Regions from separate parts of the Streptomyces sp. NBC_01808 genome, predicted to be linked through region 2. Evidence: riboswitches for the same ligand, from Rfam matches in the RefSeq annotation. Region 2 holds a riboswitch; the other holds the start of a gene.
What was found. A riboswitch is a leader RNA that binds a small molecule or an ion and turns the genes downstream of it on or off. The one in region 2 is predicted to bind glycine.
Positions count from the first base shown of each region.

Region 1: linked by a shared signal. The riboswitch ahead of gcvT (glycine cleavage system aminomethyltransferase GcvT) and the one ahead of gcvP (aminomethyl-transferring glycine dehydrogenase) in region 2 are both predicted to bind glycine.

Region 1 covers NZ_CP109072.1:6,221,822-6,229,920, forward strand. Annotated here, with positions in the region: gene OG946_RS27620 (L-serine ammonia-lyase) at 429-1,811, opposite strand; gene glyA (serine hydroxymethyltransferase) at 1,935-3,203, opposite strand; gene gcvH (glycine cleavage system protein GcvH) at 3,257-3,631, opposite strand; gene gcvT (glycine cleavage system aminomethyltransferase GcvT) at 3,733-4,866, opposite strand; glycine riboswitch at 4,897-5,014, opposite strand; glycine riboswitch at 5,015-5,112, opposite strand; gene OG946_RS27640 (AAA family ATPase) at 5,265-5,840, shown strand; gene OG946_RS27645 (hypothetical protein) at 5,887-6,492, opposite strand; gene OG946_RS27650 (enhanced serine sensitivity protein SseB) at 6,624-7,397, shown strand; gene OG946_RS27655 (enhanced serine sensitivity protein SseB C-terminal domain-containing protein) at 7,530-8,099, shown strand, end outside.
Region 2 covers NZ_CP109072.1:671,157-679,255, forward strand. Annotated here, with positions in the region: gene gcvP (aminomethyl-transferring glycine dehydrogenase) at 1-2,853, opposite strand, end outside; glycine riboswitch at 3,032-3,128, opposite strand; gene OG946_RS02605 (PRC-barrel domain-containing protein) at 3,269-3,673, shown strand; gene OG946_RS02610 (DNA polymerase IV) at 3,703-5,073, opposite strand; gene OG946_RS02615 (MerR family transcriptional regulator) at 5,189-5,788, opposite strand; gene OG946_RS02620 (bifunctional nuclease family protein) at 5,947-6,420, opposite strand; gene ftsR (transcriptional regulator FtsR) at 6,474-7,196, opposite strand; gene OG946_RS02630 (FHA domain-containing protein) at 7,230-8,054, opposite strand.

The DNA of each region.
Region 1 (8,099 bases), 5.6 Mb from region 2:
TCGTTCGGCCAATACGAGAGCGGCTCCGGGACCGGGTGAGTGCCGCAGCGGAAAGCGGAGAGGGCGGCAACTCGCTTTCGGAACAAGGAAACTGTGAATTCCCACCGACGCCGCCCGCGGCCGAACGTGATTCGCGTCACCGGACGGAGCGGGCCAATCGGTCAGGAGCGCGGGGCAATCGGGGGCGAATGCTTCAAATAGGGCGTATTGCCCGTCAGGGAATATCCGACAAGTCCGTTTGTTCTTGGTCGTTCGATGCCGCGTATGCGCGGCCGGAATTCACGAATCCGTAGCGGGAACCCGGCTCGCCTGCGGGGGCAGCGGGGCGACAACTGGCCAAAGGAAATGACCCTTTCGGAGTCGCCGCTGAATTGCGGGCGGAGGGTGAGCAGTTGGAGTGTGCGGGCGGAAAGCCCTCGCCAACTCCCTCAGCACTCCACCACGTTGACCGCGAGACCGCCGCGGGCCGTCTCCTTGTACTTGACCTTCATGTCCGCGCCCGTCTCCTTCATCGTCTTGATGGCCTTGTCGAGGGAGACGAAGTGCTGGCCGTCGCCGCGCAGTGCCATGCGGGCCGCCGTGATGGCCTTGACCGCCGCCATGCCGTTGCGTTCGATGCACGGGATCTGGACCAGGCCGCCGATCGGGTCGCAGGTCAGGCCCAGGTTGTGTTCGATGCCGATCTCCGCGGCGTTCTCCACCTGCTCCGGGGTGCCGCCGAGGATCTCGGCGAGGCCGCCGGCGGCCATGGAGCAGGCGGAGCCCACCTCGCCCTGGCAGCCGACCTCCGCGCCGGAGATGGAGGCGTTCTCCTTGAAGAGCATGCCGATCGCGCCCGCCGCGAGGAGGAAGCGGACCGCGGTGTCGTCGTCCGCGCCGGGGACGAAGTCCGCCGCGTAGTGGAGCACCGCGGGGATGATGCCCGCCGCGCCGTTGGTGGGGGCGGTGACGACGCGGCCGCCGGCGGCGTTCTCCTCGTTGACCGCCATCGCGTAGAGGGTGACCCACTCCATCGCGTGCGCCGCCGGGTCGCCCGCCGCGCGGAGCTGGCGGGCCTCGCCTGCGGCGCGGCGGCGGACCTTCAGCCCGCCGGGGAGGATGCCCTCGCGGCTGGTGCCGCGGGCGACGCACTCGCGCATGACCCGCCAGATCTCCAGCAGCCCGGCGCGGATCTCCGCCTCCGTGCGCCAGGCGCGCTCGTTCTCCAGCATCAGCGAGGAGAGCGACAGGCCCGTCTCGCGGGTGCGGCGCAGCATCTCGTCCGCGGTACGGAACGGGTGCTTCAGCACGGTGTCGTCGAGCTTGATCCGGTCCTCGCCGACCGCCTCCTCGTCGACGACGAAGCCGCCGCCCACCGAGTAGTACGTCTTCTCCAGCAGCGTCCCGCCGTCCGCGTCGTACGCGGCCAGCGTCATGCCGTTCGCGTGGTACGGCAGCGAGCGGCGGCGGTGCAGGACGAGGTCGGCGGAGGCGTCGAAGGGGATCTCGTGGTCGCGCCCTATCTCGGCGCCCAGCAGGTGCAGCCGCCCGGTGCCGCGGATGCGCTCCACCTCGCCCCCGGCCCACTCGATGTCGACGGTGCGCGGCGAGTGGCCCTCCAGACCGAGGAGTACGGCCTTGGGGGTGCCGTGGCCGTGGCCGGTGGCGCCCAGGGAGCCGAAGAGTTCGGCGCGTACGGCGGCGGTGTGGGCCAGCAGGCCCTCGTTCTTCAGCCGGCGCGCGAACATCCGGGCCGCCCGCATCGGGCCGACCGTGTGCGAGCTCGACGGGCCGATGCCGATCGAGAAGAGGTCGAAGACGGAGATGGCCACTTGGGACTCCCTTGTCCTTGCGTGGGGCGTGCGCGTGCGTGGTGCGGGTGGTGACGGGTTGCGCACGGCCCCGGGGCCCGGACGCCCGCCGCCTCCAAGCGCCGGGCCGCCGGGCCGTACGGGCTACAGGCCGGGGTACAGCGGGTGCTTCTGCGCCAGGGCGGTGACCCGGGCGGCGAGTGCGGCCGTCTTCCCCTCGTCGAAGCCGGGCTTGAGGGCTTCGGCGATGACGTCGGCGACCTCCTCGAAGTCCGCGGCGGTGAAGCCGCGGGTGGCCAGTGCGGGCGAGCCGATGCGCAGGCCGGAGGTGACCATGGGCGGGCGGGGGTCGTTCGGGACCGCGTTGCGGTTGACGGTGATGCCGATGTCGTGGAGCCGGTCCTCGGCCTGCTGGCCGTCCAGCTCGGACGCGCGCAGGTCGACCAGGACCAGGTGGACGTCCGTACCGCCGGAGAGCACGGAGACGCCTGCCGCGCGGGCGTCGTCCCGCAGCAGCCGCTCGGCCAGGATGCGGGCGCCGTCCAGCGTGCGCTGCTGCCGCTCGCGGAACTCCCCGGACGCGGCGATCTTGAACGACACCGCCTTGGCCGCGATCACGTGCTCCAGCGGGCCGCCCTGCTGGCCGGGGAAGACCGCCGAGTTGATCTTCTTGGCGAGGGCCTGGCGGGAGAGGATGACGCCGCCGCGCGGGCCGCCGAGGGTCTTGTGCGTCGTGGTGGTGACGATGTCCGCGTACGGCACGGGGTTGGGGTGCAGGCCCGCCGCGACCAGACCGGCGAAGTGCGCCATGTCGACCATCAGCAGCGCGTCGACCTCGTCGGCGATCCGGCGGAAGCCGGCGAAGTCGAGCTGCCGCGGGTACGCCGACCAGCCCGCGATGATCAGCTTCGGCCGCCGCTCCTTGGCCAGCCGCTCGACCTCGGCCATGTCGACCTGGCCGGTCTCGGCGTCGACGTGGTAGGCGGCGACGTCGTACAGCTTGCCGGAGAAGTTGATCTTCATGCCGTGGGTCAGGTGCCCGCCGTGGGCCAGGTCCAGGCCCAGGATCGTGTCGCCGGGCTTGAGCACCGCGAACATCGCCGCCGCGTTCGCCGACGCGCCCGAGTGCGGCTGGACGTTCGCCGCCTCGGCGCCGAAGAGCGCCTTGACCCGCTCGCGGGCCAGCTCCTCGGCGACGTCGACGTGCTCGCAGCCGCCGTAGTAGCGGCGGCCGGGGTAGCCCTCGGCGTACTTGTTGGTGAGGACCGAGCCCTGCGCCTCCAGCACGGCGACCGGGGCGAAGTTCTCCGAGGCGATCATTTCGAGGGTGGACTGCTGGCGCTTGAGTTCGGCGTCCACGGCGGCGGCGACCTCGGGGTCGACCTCGTGGAGCGAGCCGTTCAGAAGGGACATGGGACCTTCCGGGGAGAGAGGGACGCGGGCGGGCGGGGCTGCGGCGGCGGAGCTCAGCCCGCGGTGAACGCGGTGTACTCGGCGGCGGACATCAGGTCGGCGGCCTCGGCCGAGACGCGCACCCGGAACAGCCAGCCGTCCTCGAACGGGCCGGAGTTCACCAGCGCCGGGTCGTCCACGACGTCCTGGTTGGTCTCGGTGACCTCCCCGGTCACCGGCGCGTAGAGGTCGGAGACGGACTTCGTCGACTCCAGCTCGCCGCAGGGCTCGCCCGCGGTGACCGCGGCGCCCACGTCCGGCAACTGGACGAAGACGACGTCGCCGAGCGCGTTCGCGGCGTGGGCGGTGATGCCGACGGTGGCGACCCCGTCGGCGGTCGCGACCCACTCGTGTTCCTTGCTGTAGCGCAGGTGCTCAGGGTTGCTCATAAGGCGATTCTCCAGGATCGGGACGTCAGAGGCGTAAAGGGGCGCTGGTGGCGCGGTCGAGGGTCCGCCGCGGAAAGGGTGAGGGGCTCTTGCGGAGCCGGTCAGCGGCGCTTGTAGAACGGCAGGGCGACGACCTCGTACGGCTCGTGGCTGCCGCGGATGTCGACGCCCACGCCGGTGGCCGCCGAGGGCCCCGGTGCCGCGTGCGCGGCGTCCACGTACGCCATGGCGATCGGCTTGCCCAGGGTGGGGGAGGGGGCGCCGGAGGTGACCTCGCCGATGCGCCGGCCGCCGGCCACCACCGCGTACCCCGCGCGCGGCACCCGCCGGCCCTCGGCGACCAGGCCGACCAGCACCCGCGGCGGCTCGGCCGCGGCGCGCCCGGCGGCCTGTTCGAGCGCCTTGCGCCCGACGAAGTCGCCGGGTTTGTCGAGCTTGACGACCCGGCCGAGCCCGGCGTCGAAGGGCGTGAGCGCGGTGGTCAGCTCGTGCCCGTACAGCGGCATGCCGGCCTCCAGACGCAGGGTGTCGCGGCAGGAGAGCCCGCACGGCACCAGGCCGTCGTCCGCGCCCGCCGCGGTCAGCGCCGCCCAGACGGCGGCCGCATCCGCGGGGCGTACGAACAGCTCGAAGCCGTCTTCGCCGGTGTAGCCGGTACGGGCGATGAGCGCGTCCGCGCCGGCGACGGTGCCGGGCAGCCCCGCGTAGTACTTCAGGCCGGCCAGGTCCGCGTCGGTGACCCGGCCGAGGATGTCCTGGGACTTGGGCCCCTGCACGGCGATCAGGGCGTACGCGTCCCGGTCGTCCCGCACCTCGGCGCCCGGGAAGCCGGCCGCCCGCTCGGCGAGGGCGTCCAGGACGACCTGGGCGTTGGCGGCGTTCGCGACGATCATGTACTCCTCGTCGGCGAGCCGGTAGACGATCAGGTCGTCGAGGATGCCGCCGTCCTCGCGGCAGATCATCGTGTACCGGGCGCGGCCCGGGCGCACCGCGGAGAGCCGGCCCACCAGGGCGTAGTCCAGCAGGTCCGCGGCCCGCGGGCCGGTGACGGCGATCTCGCCCATGTGGGAGAGGTCGAAGAGGCCGGCGCGGGTGCGCACCGCGACGTGCTCCTCGCGCTCGCTGCCGTAGCGCAGCGGCATGTCCCACCCGGCGAAGTCGGTCATGGTGGCGCCGAGGGCGCGGTGCGTGGCGTCGAGCGCGGTACGGCGCGGTGCAGGGCTCTCAGTGGTCATCGTCAGGCTCCCGGACAGGGGGTGGTCGTGTCCTCCCCATCTGTCATCGGAACCTGAGAGGTTCGCCACGATCCCGCGGGAGCGTGGCTTGCACCTTGGGTGGGGCGGCGCCGGCGCACGGCCGGGCACGCCCGCTTTTCAGATCTGCCTCGCCCGCGCGGTGACGGTGCCTGAGAGATTCAAGGGAGGACTTGCTCCTTCGGCGCCCGGTGCGACGAGGCACCGGGACTCTCCCGCGCGGGTTCGAACGGCCGGTATGCAGTTGGCGGGGCCCATCATTGCACGCGCCCTCGACCGCGGGACAGGGGAAGAAGTGGGAGGCCACCTTCCGTTGCGTCCTTGTCGAGCCCCGCCGCTGTTGCGAGGCTTGTGGACGGCAAGAGGCGACGGTGCGGGGCGTGGGAGGCAGCGTGACGGTGGAGCAGGCGGCCTCCAGGGAACGGCTTCGATATCCCGAGGGGGACATCGTCGTGATCTCCGGCCTGCCGGGCAGCGGCAAGAGCACGCTCATGCGCCGCACGCAGCCGCCGGCCGCGGTGCGGCTGATCGACTCGCAGTACGTGCGCGAGCGCTGGGCGCGCAAGCTGGGCACGCGGCTCCCGTATGCCGCCTACCGGCCGCTGGTCCGCGTCGACCACTACGCGCGGCTGCGTCTCGCGGTCCGCGCGGGCGGCAGCCTCGTCGTGCACGACTGCGGCACGCTGCCGTGGGTGCGCTGGTGGCTGACCAGGCAGGCCAGGCGGTACGGGCGCGGGGTGCACGTCGTGGTGCTCGACGTGCCGGCGGACGTGGCGCGGGAGCGGCAGGCGCGGCGCGGGCGCGCGGTGTCGCGGTACGCCTTCGCCCGGCACCGGTGGGCGCACCGGAGGCTGCTGGACTGGGCGCACGCCGGGCAGCCGGCGGAGGGCTGCGACTCGGTGCTGGTGCTGGACGGGGAGGCGACGGGGGCGCAGCGCTCGATCAGCTTCGGCTGAGCCCGCGGGCGCGGCTGCACGCCGGACCGGGCAGGCAGCCGGGCCGTTACGCGCCGGACCGCGCCGGCAGCCTCGGCGGCACCGCCGCGTTCTGCGGCATCTGCGGCACCTGCCCCGCGGGCACCAGCCCGCTGACCGCCGTCGCCGCGAGGACCCGTACCAGCGCCGTCACGGTCACCGGGGCCCGCGCCGCCACCGCCGCCCTGTCGCCCGCCTGCCCGGCCCGTACCAGTCCTGTCAGTTCCTCCCGCAGTGAGCCGACGGCCTGCGCCAGGGCGGTCGTCTTCCGCGCCTTCATCGACTTCACCTTGCCCTCGGCCCTCGCCGCCGCGTCCACCGCGTCCAGGTGCGACCGCACGTCGGGCAGCGTGCGCGGGTTCTGCAAGCCCCCGTCGGCGACCGCCTGCTGGACCTGCTCGACGGTCCGGGCCGTGGCGGCGGTGAGCTGCCCGAGCTGCGCCAGCAGGTGCAGCGTCGAGGGGTCGACGTCGGCGGCGGCCGGGGCGGAAGCCGCGGGCAGGACGTCGGGGTGCCCGCCCCCTGCGGCGTCCCCGGCGGCGGCGACGGGCCCGGCCATGCCGAGCACGAGGGCGCCGCCGGCGACGGCGGAGACGACGGTGGCGGCGAGGCCGGCCATTCGGTGCGTACGCATGGAAAACGGGCTCCCTGTCGCGAGGTCGTGAGGGTGAGAGGACTCCACCGTGGGCAGGTGCGGGCTTCGCCCGCGAGTGCTCGCAGCCGTTAGGGTGCCGACGTTCATCCCCCGAAAGTTGGCTGGTCCCGATGAGCTTCGACTACCGCTCCCCGCAGCCCCCCGCCACGGGCGGCTTCCCCGGCAACGAGCTGGAGGAGGTGCTCGCCGCCTCGCTCGGCAACCCGCAGGCCGCCCCGCGGCTGCTGGAGGTGCTGGGCCGCAGCAGCCTGTGGGTGCCGCTGCCCGGGGGCGGCGGGCCCGACAGCCCCTCGCTCCCCGTGCCGACGACCGAGATAGGCGGCGCGCCGTACGTGCCGGTGTTCTCCTCGCAGGAGGAGTTCCTGCGGGTCAGCGGCTCCCACATGTCGTTCACCGTCGCCCCGGCCCGCGAGTTCGCCCGCGGGCTGCCGCCGCAGGTCGGCATCGCGGTCAACCCCGGCGGCACGGTCGGCGTGCCGCTGCCGCCGGCGGCGGTCGCGGAGCTGTGCAGGGACCGCGGGGCGCCGCGGCTGCCGGGGGAGGCGCGCGGCGGCCGGGTGCGGCTGTTCACGCCGGACTGGCAGGACGACCCGGTGGACTTCCTGGCGGTCGCGCGGGAGGAGTTCGAGCGGATCGGGGTGGTACGCAGCGCGCGCCGGGGGCTCGCGAGCGTCGAGGGCGGTGCGGAGCAGCTCTACATCGGGGTGGAGCTGCTGGACACGTACGACGAGAGCAGGCAGGCGACGGTGGAGGCGCTGGGCCGCGCGCTCGGCGCGCAGCCGGTGCCGTGGAAGGTCCAACTGGTCTTCCTCGACGCCGCGGTGGACCCGGTGATCACCTGGATGCGGGCCAAGGTCGAGCCGTTCTACATCCGGGTCGGCTGACGCGGTCAGGCTCTAAGCTGGTTTGATGACCTTTCCGGGCGTACACGCGTGCCCGGGAGCGGCGGCGGCCGAGACGAAGGGTTGGGGCCCAGGGTGAACGGGGGCGCGAGCGGGCGGGCGCCGGGAGCGGGCGTGGACCAGTTGGTCCGCCAGGTGGCTCCCGGCAGGTACGACGCGTACGAGGCGCTGCTCGCCGAGCTGGCCGCCGGGCAGGTGTGGATGCTGCTCTGGCAGGGCCGCCCCGACTCGCCGGACGCGCAGTACGGCAGCATGCAGGTCGAGGGCCACGCCTACGCGCCCTGCTTCAGCTCCGACCGCGAGCTGGCCGCCAGCGGCTGGGCCGGCGCCCACGAGCCCGTCGCCGGGGCGGAGATCGCCGCCGCGCTCTACCCCGACCGCTGGGGCCTCTGGCTCGACCCGCACGCCGCGGGCGGCGGCGTCGGCGTCCCCTGGCTCGACCTGCGCCGGGTGGCCACGGGCCTGGACCGGCTGCCCGCGGGCCCGCTGCGGATCGCGGAACCGGTCGTGGACGTCGCGCAGTTCTACGCCCTGCTGGGCCAGACCGCCCACCGCACCCCCGCCGTGCGCACGCTCTGCCGCGCCTGGGTGCAGCCGGCGCTCGGCGAGCCGTACCTCGCCATCGGCATAGACCTGTACGACACGGGCGCGCAGTCCGTCGCCGCGGCGCAGTCGATGATGCAG
Region 2 (8,099 bases):
GCGGTCGCCGTAGGCGCCGTCGATCCGGCGCACCGGCGGCCAGTACTTGTCCGCGGGCGTCACCCCGGCCGGGAAGACGGCCTCCTCACGCCCGTACGGGTGCTTCCACTTCCCCGCGAGCTGCGCCGCGGTGTGCGGCGCGCCGACCAGCGGGTTGTCGTCCTTGTCCCACTCCCCCGTGCCGACCCGCTCGATCTCCCGCCGGATCGCGATCATCGCCTCGCAGAACCGGTCGAGTTCGCTCAGGTTCTCGCTCTCGGTCGGCTCGATCATCAGCGTTCCCGCCACCGGGAACGACATCGTCGGGGCGTGGAAGCCGTAGTCGATCAGCCGCTTGGCCACGTCGTCGATGGACACGCCGGTCGCCTTGGTCAGCGGCCGTACGTCGACGATGCACTCGTGCGCGACGAGCCCGCCGGGACCCGCGTACAGCACCGGGAAGTGCGGCTCCAGCCGCTTGGCCACGTAGTTGGCGCCGAGCACCGCGACCTGGCTGGCGCGGCGCAGCCCGTCCTCGCCCATGAGCTTCATGTACGCCCACGAGATCGGCAGGATCCCGGCCGAGCCCCACGGCGCCGCCGAGACCGGCCCCACGCCCGTCTCGGGACCCGCGGCGGGCTGCAGCGGGTGGTTCGGCAGGTACGGGGCCAGGTGCTCGCGGACCGCGACCGGGCCGACGCCGGGGCCGCCGCCGCCGTGCGGGATGCAGAACGTCTTGTGCAGGTTCAGGTGCGAGACGTCGCCGCCGAACTTCCCGGGGCCCGCGAGGCCGACGAGCGCGTTGAGGTTGGCGCCGTCCACGTACACCTGGCCGCCGGCGGCGTGCACGGCGTCGCAGATCTCCGTGATGTGCTCCTCGAACACGCCGTGCGTCGAGGGGTAGGTGACCATGAGGACGGCCAGCTCGTCGCCGTACTGCTCGATCTTCGCGCGCAGGTCGTCCGCGTCGACCTCGCCGTTCTCCGCGGTCTTCACCACCACGACCTTCATGCCGGCCATCACCGCGGAGGCGGCGTTGGTGCCGTGCGCGGAGGACGGGATGAGGCAGACGGTGCGGCGCTCGTCGCCGTTGGCGCGGTGGTACGCCCGTACGGCCAGCAGGCCCGCCAGCTCTCCCTGCGATCCCGCGTTGGGCTGCAGGGAGACCTTGTCGTAGCCGGTGACGGCGGCCAGGCCCTCCTCCAGCTCACGGATGAGGGTCAGATAGCCCGCGGCCTGGTCGGCGGGGGCGAAGGGGTGCAGCCCGGCGAACTCGGGCCAGGTGACAGCCTCCATCTCGGCGGTCGCGTTGAGCTTCATCGTGCAGGAGCCGAGCGGGATCATGCCGCGGTCCAGCGCGTAGTCCCGGTCGGCGAGCGTGCGCAGGTAGCGCAGCAGCGCGGTCTCGGAGCGGTGCCGGTGGAACACCGGGTGGGTCAGGTACTCGTCGGTGCGCAGCAGCCCGGCGGGCAGCGCGTCGGCGGTGGCGGCGTCCAGCTCACCGACGTCCCGGCCGGTGACGCCGAAGGCGTCCCAGACGACGGCCAGGTGCTCGCGGACCGTGGTCTCGTCGCAGGAGATGCCGACGTGGTCGGCGTCGGCGAGGCGGAGGTTGACGCCGGCGTTGCGGGCGCGGGCGGTCACCTCGGCGGCCCGGCCGGGGACGCGGACGGTGACGGTGTCGAAGAACGCGCCGTGCACCACGTCGGCGCCGCCGGCCCGCAGGCCCGCGGCGAGGATCGCGGCGAAGCGGTGGGTGCGCCGGGCGATGGCCACCAGGCCCTCGGGGCCGTGGTAGACGGCGTACATCGACGCCATCACCGCGAGCAGCACCTGCGCGGTGCAGATGTTGCTGGTGGCCTTCTCGCGGCGGATGTGCTGCTCGCGCGTCTGGAGGGCCAGCCGGTACGCCTGCGCGCCGTCCGCGTCCTTGGAGACGCCGACGAGCCGCCCGGGCAGGCTGCGCGCGAACTTCTCGCGTACGGACATGTAGCCGGCGTGCGGCCCGCCGAAGCCCATGGGGACCCCGAACCGCTGGCTGGAGCCGACCGCGATGTCGGCGCCGAGCGCCCCGGGCGAGGTCAGCAGGGTGAGCGCCAGGAGGTCGGCGGCGACGGTGACGACGGCGCCCAGCTCGTGCGCCCGCTCGATGACGGGCGCGAGGTCCCGTACGGCACCGGAGGCGCCCGGGTACTGCAGCAGCACGCCGAAGACGCCGCGCTCCGCCGCCTCCGCGGGGATGCCGTCGGCGAGGTCCGCGACGACGACCTCGACGCCGGTCGGCTCCGCCCGGGTGCGCAGCACGGCGACGGACTGCGGCAGGGTGTCGGCGTCGACCAGGAAGACGCCGTCCTTGACCTTGCCGACGCGCCGGGACAGGGCCATCGCCTCGGCGGCGGCCGTGCCCTCGTCGAGCAGCGAGGCGCCGGCGGTGGGCAGCCCGGTGAGGTCGGAGACGACGGTCTGGAAGTTGAGGAGCGCCTCCAGACGGCCCTGGGAGATCTCCGGCTGGTACGGGGTGTACGCCGTGTACCAGGCGGGGTTCTCCATGACGTTGCGCAGGATGACGGGCGGCGTGTGGGTGCCGTGGTAACCGAGGCCGATCATGGAGGTGAGCACCTCGTTGCGCGCCGCCAGGCCGCGCAGCTCGGCCAGCACCTCGGCCTCGGAGCGGGCCGCGGGCAGCGTGAACGCGCCGGTGCCCTTGATCGAGCCGGGTACGGCGGCCTCCGTCAGCTCGTCCAGCGAGCCGTAGCCGACCTGGGCGAGCATCTTGGCCCGGTCGCCCGCGTCCGGTCCTATGTGGCGCTGCTCGAAGGGCGTGCCGCGCTCCAGGGCGGAAAGCGGGATGCGGTGGGCGTTCGTCTCGGACAAAGGGGCCTCCTGGTCGCGCGGACCTTCGCGGATGCCCCTGGGCCGGGCACCCGTACGGCCTCCCCCTCTGTCATCCGGACCTGAGAGCTTCACCGGCACGCCCTGACTGCGGGCGGCCCGGCTTGCACCGTCGGTGAGGAAGGGCCGCGCGGCGGCCCGCCCTGCTTTCCAGAGTGACCTCGTCCGTGCGGTACGGGGGCCTGAGAGATTCCGGGGAGGAGTTGCTCCTTCGGCGCCTCCGGCTGGCGGGCGGAGGACTCTCCCGCACGGGGTCTGCAGCCACGATCAGCGTACCAGCGCACGCCCCCGCGCATCCCGGCGCGGGCGCCGGCTCCCGTGCGCCCGGGCGGCGCCCGCCGAGTGGCCGCGGGGCGGGTTGTGCCGTTACGTGGAGGCAGCGGAGCTGTGACGAGACGTGGGAGGCACCGTGCAGACCGACATCGACCCCCGGAGCCTGATCGGCGTGCGCGCGTACGACAGCAACGGCGACAAGCTCGGGACCGTCGACGAGGTGTACCTCGACGACGCCACCGGCGCCCCGCAGTGGGCGGCGGTGCGCACGGGCCTGTTCCACCGGGACGCGTTCGTGCCGCTGGGGCCGAGCGAGCTGGCGGACGAAGGGCTGCGGGTCCCGTTCGAACGGGAGCTGATCAAGGACGCGCCGGACTTCGGTGTGGGCCGGCACCTCTCCCCCGCGCAGGAGCTCCAGCTCTACCACCACTACGGCATGACGCTGCCGCCTGAGGTCGCCAAGACCCAGCCGCAGCAGCAGCCGCCGCAGGACCGGGACTTCGGCGAGGTCGCCGGCTCCGACGACTGACCGGCAGCCGCCGGACATCAGCGCCGGCGTCAGCCGCCCGGCGCCAGCGGCAGCGGGTCCGCGGGCGTCAGCGCCGGGTCGTCCGCGGCGAACGTACGCACCCGCCCGGGCGCGGAGCCCGGCACCTCGAACCGCACGGTGACCCGGCCGACGCCGCTGCCCTGCACCCAGCCGGGGCCGTGCTCCGCGTGCCGCACGTCCAGCCCCGGCAGCCACTGCGGCGCGGCCGGCTCCGGCTCCGCCGCGGCGGGCCGCGGGGGCGGCTCCGGCGGCGGCAGCGCCACCGGGCCGTCGGCGTCCACCGGCCCGTGCTGCACCTCCGGCGCCTGGCCCGCCTGCGCGAACAGGTCCTCCTGCGTGAAGTCCGCGAGCCCGCTCACGCCGACGCCCAGCAGCCGCACGCCCGCGGTCGTCTCCACGCTGTCCAGCAGCCGCAGCGCCGCCTCGGTGACCACGGCCGGGTCGTCCGTGGGCCCGCGCAGGGTCTCGGAGCGGGTGAGGGTGGAGAAGTCGTACCGCCGGACCTTGAGGACCACCGTGCGGCCGGAGCGCCCCGCGCCGTGCAGCCGCGTCACGCACCGCCGCGCCAGCCGCTCGACCTCGGTGCGGATCCGGACCCGGTCGGTGAGGTCGACGTCGAAGGTGTCCTCGACGGACACGGACTTGGTGTCCCGGTCCGCGACCACCGGCCGCTCGTCCAGACCCAGCGCCATCACGTGAATCCCGGTGCCGTGCGCCTTGCCCAGCAGCCGCACCATCTCGTCCTCGCCGGCGTCCGTGACCTCCCCGACCGTGGTGATCCCGGCCCGGCGCAGCGTGTCCGCCGTCGCCGGGCCGACGCCCGGCAGCGTACGCACGTTCATCGGCCCCAGCAGCGCCCGCTCGCCGCCCGGCGGGACCACGACGAGCCCGTCCGGCTTGGCCAGCTCGGAGGCGACTTTGGCGAGCATCTTGGAGGCGGCGAGCCCGACGGACCCGGTGAGGCCCGTGGCGGCGCGGATGTCGGCGCGCAGCCGGCGCGCCACGCTCCGTAGCGCCGCCTCCTCCGCGGGCGTGCCGCCGGCTTCGAGGTCGACGAACGCCTCGTCCAGGCTCAGCGGCTCCACCAACGGCGACAGCTCCCCGAGCAGCGCCATGACCTGGCCGCTGACCTGCTGGTAGAGCCGGAATCGGGGGATGAGGAACGCGGCGTTCGGGCAGAGCCGGCGGGCCATGCCCATGGCCATGGCCGAGTGCACCCCGAAGACCCGGGCCTCGTACGACGCGGTGGCCACCACGCCGCGGGGGCCGAGACCGCCGACGATCACGGCCTTGCCCCTGAGGCTCGGCTTGGCGGCCTGCTCGACGGCGGCGTAGAACGCGTCCATGTCCAGGTGCAGGACTGACGGGGCGCTTCTCACACGGTGATGGTCCCCCATGGGTACGACATCGGCCCCGCAGCGGCCGTCAGACGGCCGTGACGGCGCCGTGCGGGCCGGGGCGCGGGACGCCACCGGCCGGGCTGCCGGAGGGGCGTCAGCCGGCGCGGCTGCGGCGGCGCGCCAGCTCGTCGGCGGCGTTGTGCCCGACCAGCGTCTCGCCGGTGTCGATGCGCTCCGCGTGCAACTGCGCGAGGGCGGCCTGCACGTCTCTCCAGACCACGCCGACGGCGATGCCGAAGATCCCCTGGCCGCCCTGGAGCAGCTCGACGACCTCGTCGGGTGACGTGCACTCGCAGACCGTGGCGCCGTCGCTGATGAGGGTCATCCGCCGCAGGTCGGCCGGCTCTGCGGCGCGCAGGTGGCGCACGGCCGTCCTGATGCTCTGCAGCGAGACCCCGACGTCCAGCAGCCGCTTGACGATCTTGAGTACGACGACGTCGTGGGAGCCGTAGAGCCGCTGGGCGCCCGAGCCGTTCGCGGGGCGGACGCTCGGCTCGACCAGGCCCGTACGGGCCCAGTAGTCGAGCTGCCGGTACGTGATGCCGGCCGCGGCGCACGCCGCCGGTCCCCGGTAGCCGACCTCGTCCGGGGCCGCAGACGCGGCCTGCGGCCGCCTCGCGGGCTCCGCGCCGTGCCCGTACAGCGGAACAGCTCCGCCCCCACCGGCCGATCTCCCGCCGCCCGTGACCACCACGCCGACCTCCCGCTCCCTGACCTGCCACCCGACGGTAGGCAGTCGCCCCGGGCGCGTCAACGAACGCCACACGGCGCACGCCGGGTGCTCATCACCCTACGGGTGGTTTGCCGACGGCGCCCGTGCGGTAGGCCCGGGCGGGCTACCGGGGGCGGCTCTCACTGGGGGTTCGTACCGAAGTCCTCGGGCGTGATCTGGTCGAGGAACTCGCGGAACTTCTCCACCTCGTCCTCCTGCTCGTCCGGGATCGAGATCCCCGCGTCGTTGAGCACGCCCTCGCTGCCGTAGATCGGCGTGCCGGTGCGCAGCGCGAGCGCGATGGCGTCGGAGGGGCGGGCGCTCACCTCGGCGCCGCCGGAGAAGACCAGCTCGGCGTAGAACACGCCCTCCCGCAGGTCGGTGATCCGGACCTCGGACAGCTCCTGGCCGACCGCGTCCAGCACATTCTTGAACAGGTCATGGGTCAGCGGGCGCGCGGGGGTCATGCCCTGCTGCGCGAAGGCGATCGCCGTCGCCTCCCCAGGACCGATCCAGATGGGGAGGTACCGGTCGCCGCCCACTTCACGCAGGAGAACGATCGGTTGGTTCGAGGGCATTTCCACCCGGACACCCACAACGTCGAGCTCGTTCACACAGCAACCCTAGGCCGACCCCGGCGGTTTTGGGTAGTCGAGCACGGGACCGGTCAGTTGCCGGCGACCCGCAGTGAGGACCGTACGAGGGTCGTGTGCAGCCGCGCGGACAGCTCGATCAGCCGTTCGGCGGTGGATTCCGCGTGGGCCCGCGTCTGCGGGCTGCGGTGCCCCCGGAGCGGGCCGATGACCTGTTCGACGAGGCCGGCCTCGCGGTCCGCGGCGGCCTTGAGGCCGCGCAGGTGGCGCGCCTGCACCCCGTAGCTGCCCAGCTCGGCCACCAGGCGGGCGACGGCGGCCGCGTCCGCGTCGTAGAGCCCGTCGGCGTCCGGGGCGACCAGACCGAATTCTTCCCAGGACGCCAGCTCGTCCTCGCCGACCGCGGCGGTGCGCAGCAGCGTCTCCCGGTCGATACGGGGATCGTGCGGGGCCTCCGCGACGGCGGAGGCCCCGGTCCCGGCGCCGGCCACGGGGTCGGCGTCCAACTGCTCACGGATGACCTTGAGCGGCAGGTAGTGATCCCGCTGCATGCGCAGGATCCGGGCCAGCCGCTCGACGTCCGCGGCGCCGAACTTGCGATAGCCGCCCGGCGAGCGCTGCGGCTCCACCAGGCCCTCCGACTCCAGGAAGCGGATCTTGGAGATGGTGACCTCGGGAAACTCCTCGCGGAGCACGGCGAGGACGCCCCCGATGCTCAACTGCCGGTCGCGCGCCCGGCGTCGGTCCGGCCGGTCCGCTTCCGGAGCGGCGGTGCCGCCCCTCGGGGTGTCGCCCATCGCTTCCGTCCCGTGGTCGTGTGCTCCCCGCCCTCAGGCGGCGCGCCGGCTGGCGAAGAACACCAGCCGGAACTTTCCGATCTGCACCTCGTCCCCGCTGGTCAGCTCGAACTCGTCGATCCGCTCGCGGTTGACGTACGTGCCGTTGAGGCTGCCGACGTCGGCGACCGAGAACCGGCCGTCAGGGGTCCGGCGGAACTCCACGTGCCGCCGGGAGACCGTGACGTCGTCCAGGAAGATGTCGCTCTGCGGGTGGCGCCCGACGGTGGTCAGCTCGCTGTCCAGCAGGAAGCGCGCCCCGGAGTTGGGGCCGCGGCGGACGACGAGCAGCGCGGAGCCGGGCGGCAGCGCGTCGACGGCCGCCTGCGCCTCGGGCGACAGCGGCGGCAGCGTCTGCCCGCCGCTGGCGGCCTCGGCCTCGTATGCCTCGATGCCCGAGATGGAGATCGTGGTGGTGGTCTCCGAGGGACGCTCGGCCACACCGGCCCGCAGCGGGGCGCCGCAGTTGGAGCAGAACCGGCTCGCCTGGGCGTTCCGGGCCCCACACCTGTTGCATACCGGCAGGTCCATGGACTGTGCCTCCTGCTGCGGAGCGCCCGCAGCGGCGTCGGGCGGATGCGAGCCGGGGGCGAACCCTCCACCCGCACTTGAGGTTGATGGTTCCCCGAAACCTATGCGGCCCGACGCGGCAGGGTCAACATAAGACTCGCCCTGACCACCCGAAATGTCGCCGGGCGGCGGAGGCGCCTGATCCCGGTACAAGGCGCGCTCGCCGGCCTCGCCGCCCTGGGACGCGGCGCGGTGCCGGCCCGGCCGATCCGCCGAGCCCCTCCCGAACAACTTAGCGAACAACTTCACGGGCGATTTCCCCTTGACCGTCGGACAGGCCCGTGTACGAGCAGG